DNA from 2 places in the Mesorhizobium sp. WSM4841 genome. Region 1 is predicted to be linked to the other one. Evidence: predicted binding sites of a transcription regulator. Region 1 holds the regulator's gene; the other holds the start of a gene.

Evidence for each region. Region 1 encodes PhoB, which activates phosphate uptake and scavenging genes when phosphate is short. Its sites were predicted from a motif close to TGTCATNNANCTGTCAT; they were not measured.
Region 2: a site for PhoB is predicted at 2,061-2,077, ahead of AC0L14_RS28040 (esterase-like activity of phytase family protein). Genes of this name have one in related genera too.

What each region holds. Positions count from the first base shown of each region.
Region 1 covers NZ_JBVVQC010000009.1:91,625-96,282, reverse strand. Annotated here, with positions in the region: gene pstA (phosphate ABC transporter permease PstA) at 1-449, shown strand, start outside; gene pstB (phosphate ABC transporter ATP-binding protein PstB) at 462-1,277, shown strand; gene phoU (phosphate signaling complex protein PhoU) at 1,316-2,023, shown strand; gene phoB (phosphate regulon transcriptional regulator PhoB) at 2,040-2,729, shown strand; gene AC0L14_RS13370 (ROK family protein) at 2,926-4,173, opposite strand; gene xylF (D-xylose ABC transporter substrate-binding protein) at 4,441-4,658, shown strand, end outside.
Region 2 covers NZ_JBVVQC010000032.1:47,497-52,154, forward strand. Annotated here, with positions in the region: gene AC0L14_RS28025 (GFA family protein) at 1-300, shown strand, start outside; gene AC0L14_RS28030 (hypothetical protein) at 468-698, shown strand; gene AC0L14_RS28035 (glycoside hydrolase family 25 protein) at 919-1,932, shown strand; gene AC0L14_RS28040 (esterase-like activity of phytase family protein) at 2,138-4,336, shown strand.

The DNA of each region.
Region 1 (4,658 bases):
CAGCCCCGGTGGTCGGCGGCATGGTGCTGGCGCTGATGACCCTGCCGATCATCATTATCGCCTCGCGCGCTTCGTTGCGCGCCGTGCCGCCGTCGATCCGCGAGGCGGCGCTCGGCATCGGAGCGTCCAAGGTCCAGACCGTATTCCATCACGTCCTGCCGCTGGCGATGCCGGGTATCATGACCGGCACCATCCTCGGAATGGCGCATGCGCTGGGCGAAACCGCGCCGTTGCTGATGATCGGCATGGTCGCCTTCATCGTCGACATTCCCGGCGGCTTCACCGATCCCGCGACGATCCTGCCGGTGCAGATATTCATGTGGGCGGATTTCCCGGAAGCTGGATTCCAGCAGAAGACTTCGGCGGCGATTTTGATTTTGCTGCTGTTTTTGGTCATCATGAACGCCATCGCGGTGATACTGCGCAGGCGCTTCGAGCGGCGCTGGTAAGGAGTAGAGGATATGAACATCATGACGGAAGCCGGCGTCGAACAGAAACTGAGCAGCGGAACCAATGCCCCTTCGATCAAGATGAAGGGCGAAAAGGTCTCTGTTCATTACGGCGAGAAGCGAGCTCTGTTCGATGTGGATATCGATGTCCGCGAGAACCAGGTGACGGCGTTGATCGGCCCATCGGGCTGTGGCAAGTCAACATTCTTGCGGTGCCTGAACCGAATGAACGACACGATCGATATCGCGCGGGTGAGCGGCAAGATCACGCTCGACGGTGAGGATGTCTACGACCCGAAAATCGATGTCGTCGAGCTGCGAGCTCGCGTCGGCATGGTGTTCCAGAAGCCGAACCCGTTTCCGAAGTCGATCTATGAAAACGTCGCCTACGGTCCGCGCATTCACGGCCTGGCCAGGAGCAAGGCCGAGTTGGACGGCATCGTTGAATCGAGCCTGAAGAAGGCCGGCCTGTTCAACGAGGTCAAGGATCGCCTGCTCGAGTCGGGCACCGGTCTCTCCGGCGGACAGCAGCAGCGCCTGTGCATCGCGCGCGCCATCGCCGTATCGCCGGAAGTGATCCTGATGGACGAGCCCTGTTCGGCGCTCGATCCGATCGCCACCGCCCGCGTCGAGGAACTGATTGACGAACTGCGCCAGAACTACACGATCGTCATCGTCACCCATTCGATGCAGCAGGCAGCGCGCGTGTCGCAACGCACGGCGATGTTCCATCTCGGCTATCTGGTCGAGGAGGGCGCGACCGACAAGATGTTCACCAACCCCGACGACAAGCGCACCCAGGACTACATCACCGGCCGATTCGGCTGAGCGGTCCGGCGGCGAATTTCGAACACGAGGACAGTATCATGGGTGAACACACCGTCGCATCCTTCGACGAGGAACTGGAGCACATCGACAGGCTGATCCGCGATATGGACGAGCTCGCCGCCGCGATGGTCGCAGCCTCGATCCGCGCATTGCTTGCATCAGACAATGCGATGGCGCAGCGCGTCGTCTCGGACGACGCCATCATGGATGCGCGGCAGCGCGAACTCGACGATAGTGCGATCACGCTGATCGCCAAGCGGCAGCCGATGGCGCAAGATCTGCGCGCCGTGGTTGGCGCAATCCGCATGGCCGGCGATCTCGAGCGCATCGGCGACCTGGCCAAGAACATAGCCAAGCGGGTCAGCGCAGTCGGGCAGAGCGCCACGCCGCGTAATCTCTCGCACGGTATCGACGCGATGGCGGATCTCGTTCTTGTGCAGCTCCGCGGCGTGGTCGAGCACTATGTGTCGCGCAACGCCGGCGCGTTGAAAGAACTGCGCGCCGCCGACGAGAAGATCGACGTGAAATACACGGCGGTTTTTCGCGAACTCCTGACCTACATGATGGAGGATCCGCGCAACATCACCGCTTGCACGCATCTTCTGTTCTGCGCCAAGAATCTCGAGCGTATCGGCGATCACGTCACCAACATCGCCGAAAACGCCTACTATGTCGTGACCGGGCAGCAATTGCCGGCGGATCGCCCGAAGCTCGACGAAACGACGATGTCGGCGCCGGCGACATGACGGGGGTGACCGGTCGATGATCGCGCCACGCATTATGGTGGTGGAGGACGAAGAGCCGCTGGGCGTCCTCCTCCGCTACAATCTGGAATCCGAAGGCTATCAGGTCGAGGTGGTGACGCGCGGCGACGAGGCCGAAATCCGGCTGCAGGAAAACGTGCCCGATCTTCTGGTGCTCGACTGGATGGTGCCGGCGGTTTCCGGCATCGAGCTTTGCCGACGCCTTCGGATGCGCCCCGAAACCGAGCGGCTGCCGATCATCATGCTGACCGCACGCGGCGAGGAGAGCGACCGGGTGCGCGGCCTCTCGACAGGGGCCGACGACTACCTGGTCAAGCCGTTCTCGACACCGGAATTCATGGCCAGGATCAAGGCGCTGCTGCGCCGCGCCAAGCCCGAAGTGCTGTCCAGCGTGCTGAAGGTCGGCGACATCATGCTCGATCGCGAATCGCACAGGGTCTATCGCAAGAAGAGCGAGATCCGGCTCGGGCCGACCGAATTCCGGCTGCTCGAATTCATGATGCGGCACCCAGGTCGGGTCTTCTCGCGCAGCCAGTTGCTCGATAATGTCTGGGGCGAGACGATCTACATCGACGAGCGCACGGTGGACGTCCATGTCGGCCGGTTGCGCAAGGCGGTCAACAATGGTCGCATGCCCGATGTCATCCGCACCATCCGCGGTGCGGGCTATGCGATCAGGGAAGACTAGCTGATATTCAGGTGATGCCGGCCTGCGACCGGCGATTTCCTGCGCTTCCGGTACGTACCCAAAAGTACGCTCCGTTCCGGTTCTCGGAACTCGCCCAGTCTGGTCGCTTCGCGCCCGTCTTCGACTCCGGCGCGGCCTGACCTGAATCTCAACACATCCCCAAGTCGCATTCCGCCTTTGTTCCTTGCCTTCGGACTCACGCCACGTCCTTCCTGATCGTGCCGGACTTCCCTTGCGCGCCCGGCGCGAAAATCTCCTGGTCGACGAAGCTCAGCGCTCGCAAGGCGCAGCCTTCGCGGATCAGCGGCAGCTCGTTCGTCTCGGTGTCGAAGGAAATCGAACCCGAATGCTGGCCGCCGGCGGTCTGGGCGATGGCCTCGCGCAGGGCCGGCTCGATCAGGTCGAAGGCGGCAGCGCTGGCGCCGACCATGGCGACCGGCGCCGGATCGATCAGCGCGAACAGGCTGCCAAGCCCGAAGCCGAGCGCTTCGCCGGCCTTGCGGTAGGCTTCGCGCTCCGGTCCGTCCGTCTGGCGCGCCCGGGCCGCCAGTGCCCGCATCTCGGCGTCGCTGACATCGGCGACCGGCTCTGCGTTCTCGCTCAATTGCCTTGCGTTGCGCCAGATGGCGTAGTTGCCGGCATAGGCCTCGACGCAGCCGCGCCGCCCGCAGCGGCAAAGCGCGCCGCCCGGCCGATGAATCATGTGGCCGAATTCGCCGCCCGAGGAATGGGTGCCGGTGAACAGTTCGCCCTTCAGCACCAGCCCCATACCGATGCCGTGCGAGAGCAGGATGGCGATGAAATCGTCGCGGTAGCGATCCGGGTCGCGCCAGCGCAGCGCCACGGCCATCATGTTGCAGTCGTTCTCCATGATGGCCGGGATGCCGAACTCGCGTTCCAGAATGTCGGCGAAGGCGATGTTCGTCTGCGGCGTGATCGGCGACCACAACATGGCGCGCGCATGCGAATCGGTGATGCCCTGGATCGCCAGCGCGATGCGGGCGACGCTTTGGACGTCGAGGTCGGGGTCTTCGATCCGGCGCCGCACGATGGCGACACATTCGTCGATCAGCTCGTCGCGCGACATGGTCAGCGTGTCCAGCCGGCGCTGTTCCTCGGCGACCACCTGTCCGGCATAATCGATGACAGCGACCGACAGGAAATTCAGCGACAACACGACCGCCAATACGGCAGCGGCTTCCGGATTGAGGCTGAGGCCGACCTGCGGTCGGCCGCGTTTCATCGAAACGGTCTCGCTCGCCTTGCTCTCGGTCAGGATGCCTTCCTGGATCAGGTCTGAAGAGATCGCCGATATGGTCGAATGACTGAGGCCGGTGGTTGCGGCGATCTCGGTCCGCGACGGCTGGCCGGCCCGGCGTACCGCAGAAATCACCATCGCCCGGTTACGCCGGCGCAAATCGTCATGACGGATTCCAACCGACATTCTTTTGCTTCCTCCCTATTGCCGCGGCCGCTCATGAATCGGAAGCCGTCGGTAATGTCCGACAAATAGTGGCAGAAGCAGCAGGCCCTGTCATTATTTATTCCGAGTCTCGAAATAAGTCGGCAGGGACATCAAAATCCATCGGAATTGATGTTGACAGCGCTTCGCGGTTGGACCAGTATTTTTTCGAGGCTCGAAAAAATAGGGGGCCTTTGTGCCGGCCTTCGGGCCAGTTGGTCGCGCCGTACGCGGCGCAGGGAGGATATCATGAAGAGATTCGCAGCCGCCATTCTGGCGGGGGTCGCCATGTCGCTGACGCTCGCGTCGGTCGCACAGGCCAAGGACAAGGTCATTGGCGTTTCGTGGTCGAATTTCCAGGAAGAGCGTTGGAAGACCGACGAAGCCGCCATGAAGTCGGCGATCGAGGCCGCCGGCGACAAGTATATTTCCGCCGATGCACAGTCCAATCCCGGCAAGCAGCTGAC
Region 2 (4,658 bases), on a different contig from region 1:
AAGGCGTTGGGCGCGGCCTTCAACGCCCGCGTGCTGTTCCGCATCGACGACGTGACGACAGAAGGACCGGTGGCGCTGGTGAATTCCTCGCCCGATCTCAAGCGCGGCTTTTGCCCGGGCTGCGGCACGACGTTGTTTTCCCGGCGCGACTCCGCCGGCATCATCGGCGTCACCTCCGGCTCGCTTGACGATCCTTCCGTGTTCAAGCCACAGATGCATATGTGGACCGCCTCGAAGCAGCCCTGGGTACAGCTCGACGACGGACTGCCGCAATATGAAGGCGCCCCACCCCCGAACTGAAGCACAGGCGAACTGAAGCACAGGCGAACCGAAGCACAGGCGAACTGAAGCACAGGGAGTGCCCAATTTTTTTCATCCGGGACACGAGATCGCCGGCAAAGCGTCATTGGCGAGCCATCATTGCCGCCTATCTATTACGTGCGGGTCGGCAGTCGAGGAGGCGACGGATGAAGGACAGAATCAACACCCTGGATGAGCTTTTGAGCGATCCGATGGTCAAGCTCGTGATGGAGCGCGACCGCGTGCAGCCGGCCGAGCTTCGCTCGCTGCTTGAAGAAAAGGTTCGCCGGGATGATGCGCCGGTCAATCCCGTCACCGATCGCCCCGACACCGACCGCTTCGTACCGCCCGCTCACATGGTAGCCGAGAGCTGCCATAAGCTATGGCTGTGCGGCTAGGCAGCGGGCCTGCAGGCATCGGCGATCCTTCGCGCCCTCTCTGTCCTGCCGGCGTTCCAAGCAATCACCGCTGCGGCGATGAAGCCATGTATTCTGCTTGCCCTCTCGTCCTAACAATTTGATTCAAACTTTGTTGGTAATTTCTCGTTAGTAATCTGGACTGGTTTGTCCGGCGGCGTTGTCTTGCCCTCGGTCTGTTGTGTTCTGCGTACAGGTCCAGATGCGGTTTTCAGGCGTCGTCATCTTTGTGCTCGCGTCTCTGTGCCTTGCCGGCTGCACATCCACGTCCGGCGTCGACGCGTTGCAAGTGCCGTCCAGCGAGACGACCAGTTCGGTTGTGCGGCCGCCCGCGCCGGTAGCGTCGGTCGGTGCGGCCGATGCGGCACCCGACTTCGCGCAGGAAGAGGCGGGGCAGACTGTGGCTATGGCCACTCCAGAGCCTGTGGAAAGCATCGAACCACCCGCCGAGCCGATTGCCCTGGTGGCGCCGACGCGGCTGGCACAGGCAGCACCGATGCTCGCCGAGCCGGTCCAGCGCTATCGTTTTCGTGACGCCAAGCCGATCAATTTCGGCAGGGCCTCGCCCAGACACCTCGCCGTTCACGGCGTCGACGTCTCGCGCTGGCAGGGCAACGTGAACTGGGGCAAGCTGCGCGCGCAGGGCGCGAACTTCGCCTACATCAAGGCGACCGACGGCGGCGATCATCTCGACCCGATGTTCAGGAAGAACTGGCGCAATGCCGACGCCGCCGGCCTCAAGCGCGGCGCCTATCACTTCTTCTACTGGTGCCGCACGGCAGGCGAGCAGGCCGACTGGTTCATCCGCAACGTGCCGAGGGTCGAGGGCGCCTTGCCGCCGGTGATCGATGTCGAGTGGAACGGCGAATCCAGCTGCAAGCGGCGGCCGTCGCGGCAGAAGGTGCTGGAGAAGATGCAGGTCTTCATGGACAAGCTCGAGCGCCACTACGGCCAGCGGCCGATCATCTACACCGCGCCCGATTTCTACCGCGACAATCTGCGTGGCGCATTTCTGGACTATCCATTCTGGCTGCGCGCGGTGGCACAGCACCCGGCAAAGGTCTATCCCGGCCGCAAATGGGTGTTCTGGCAGTATTCCGGCTCCGGCCTGTCGCACGGGGTGAGGGGCCGCATCGACCTCAACGTGTTCCACGGCGACGAGGAAGCCTGGCGGAACTGGGTTGGTGGGCGGCAGATGGTGGCCGAGGCGGAGTAGGGCGTCCTTCCGGGGCTGGAGCTTCTTGCTGTTCGCGCCTGTGGGGGCTGATCGCGGCCGCAGAAAGCCGCCATTTGCAGGCCAGCATGAGGTGAATATCGACGGACCCTGACCGCCTGTCGCGGAAGTGTCATCGATCCGTCATCGCTTTGAAATGTGGTTCCCGCAAATCAGGTGGCTTCCATTCGAACAGGAGACGCCACCCGTGCCCCGCCATTCCGCGCTTTTCGTCCTGACGGCAGCGCTTGCTGCCTCCGTTTCGCTGCCGGCCCATGCCGACATGATGTTCAACCGGGTCGCGAGCTTCGCGGTCGCCGGAAACCTCCCGGCGGACGTCGAGAAGACCACGCCGACTTCGTCCGAGATCATCACGGCGAGCGAAGACGGCATGACGCTGGTTTATTCCGATAGCCCGCTCGGTGCGGTCGGCTTCATCGACATCGCCGATCCCAAGGCGCCCAAGGCCGGCGGCATCGCCAAGATCGACGGCGAGCCGACCTCGGTTGTGGTCATCGGCGGCAAGGTGCTGGCCGGCGTCAACACGTCTCAGAGCAAAGCCAAGCCTTCGGGCAACCTCACCGTCATCGATCTTGCCTCCAAGGCGATCGAAGGCACCTGCGACCTCGGCGGCCAGCCGGACTCACTGGCGTTCAGCAAGGACGGCAAGTTTCTGGCCATCGCCATCGAGAACGAGCGCGACGAGGATCTGAACGACGGAGAGATTCCGCAGATGCCGGCGGGCGACCTCAAGATCTTCACGCTTGCCGAAGGCCACCCTGATTGCGCGACAATGAAGACCGTCAACCTGGCGGGCATTGTCGAAGTCGCGGCGGAAGATCCGGAGCCGGAATTCGTCGCCTTCAACGAGGCCGGCGAGATAGTGGTCACGCTGCAGGAAAACAACCACATCGCCATCGTCAACGCCGAAACCGGTGCGATCGTCACGCACTTCTCCGCAGGCTCCGTCACGCTGGACAAGATCGACACCAAGAAGAACGGCGCCTTGTCCTTCGATGGCAAAATGGAAAACGTCGCGCGCGAACCCGACGCCGTGAAATGGCTCGACAATGACCGTCTCGTCGTCGCCAACGAAGGCGACTACAAGGGCGGCTCGCGCGGCTTCACGATCTTCAGCAAGAAGGGCGAGGTTCTCTACGAATCCGGTCCGTCCTTCGAGTACGAGGTCGCCAATGCCGGCCATTATCCCGACGACCGCAACAAGAAGGGCGTCGAGCCGGAAGGTCTCGAGACCGGCACGTTCGGCGAGGACGGACTGATTTTCGTCGCTTCGGAGCGTGGCTCCGTTGTCGGCGTCTACAAGGACACGGGTGCGGAGCCTCGGTTTGTGCAGATCCTGCCGTCCGGCATCGGCCCGGAAGGCCTGGTGGCGATTCCGTCGCGCAATCTCCTGGTCACCGCCAACGAGGCCGACCTGGTCGAGGACGGGCTCGCCCGCTCGCACGTGATGGTCTACGAGCGCTCCGAGGGTCCCGCCACTTACCCGATGATCACGGCAAAGCTCACGGCAGACGGCACGCCGCTGGGCTGGGGTGCGCTTTCGGCGCTCGCGGCAGGCGACACCGCCGGCAAGCTCTTCGCAGCCTCGGACTCGTTCTACGCCAACGCGCCGTCGATCTTCGAGGTCGATGCCACGCAGACGCCGGCGCTGATCACCGGCAAGACCATCGTCACGCGTGGCGGCCATCCTGCACAGAAGCTCGATATCGAAGGCATTGTCGCCGACGGTGAAGGCGGCTTCTGGCTGGCCAATGAAGGCGATCCGGCAAAGCTCGTCCCGCACGCCATCCTGCGCGTCGACGGCAAGGGCGAGATCAAGCAGGAAATCGGCTTCCCGACAGAATTGCTCGCTCATCAGAGCCGCTTCGGCCTCGAAGGCATCACCACCATTGGCGAGGGCGACGACCTGACGCTGGTGATGGCGGTGCAGCGCGAATGGGCCGACGATCCGAAGGGCCAGGTCAAGCTTTTGGCCTACAAGCCGCAGGCCAAGGAATGGTCGGCAGTGCGCTATCCGCTCGAAGCGACCGAAGCTGGCTGGATGGGGCTGTCGGAGATCACCGCGCATGACGGCAAGCTCTACATCCTCGAACGCGACAACCAGATTGGCGACCTGGCCAAGGTGAAGCGCATCTATTCGGTGGCGCTCGACGCCTTCAAACCGGCCAAGCTCGGTGGCGAACTGCCGTTGGTCGAAAAGACGCTGGTGCGCGACATCGTCGGCGACCTGAAATCAGCCACCAACGGCTATGTCATCGACAAGGTCGAAGGTTTCACCATCGACAAGAACGGCGATATCTTCGTCGCCACCGACAATGACGGCGTCGACGATTCTTCCGGCGAAACGCTGTTTTTACGCTTGGGCAACATCAGCGCCGTGAACTGAGGGTGTTATATGGAGCGTCCCCCTCATCCGTCCGCTTCACGGCCACCTTCTCCCCGCTGGGGAGAAGAGGCTGGCATCAACGCTGGCGAACTCCTCTCCCCTTGGGGAGAGGTCGGATTGCCCCGAATTGCCCTTCGCAATTTGGTTGGCAATCCGGGTGAGGGGGCACTTCCGCGAAGCCGGGCGTGGCACGGTCGCTTAGCCAGCGCGCGACGTCTTCCCTGACGGGACATAGACAGGTCTTCGCTGCGGCTGGTTTCGTCGGTGGCATCCGCGGCCGTTTCCACAAGACCCAAGCCGCAGCACATCGGTTGCGGCGTAG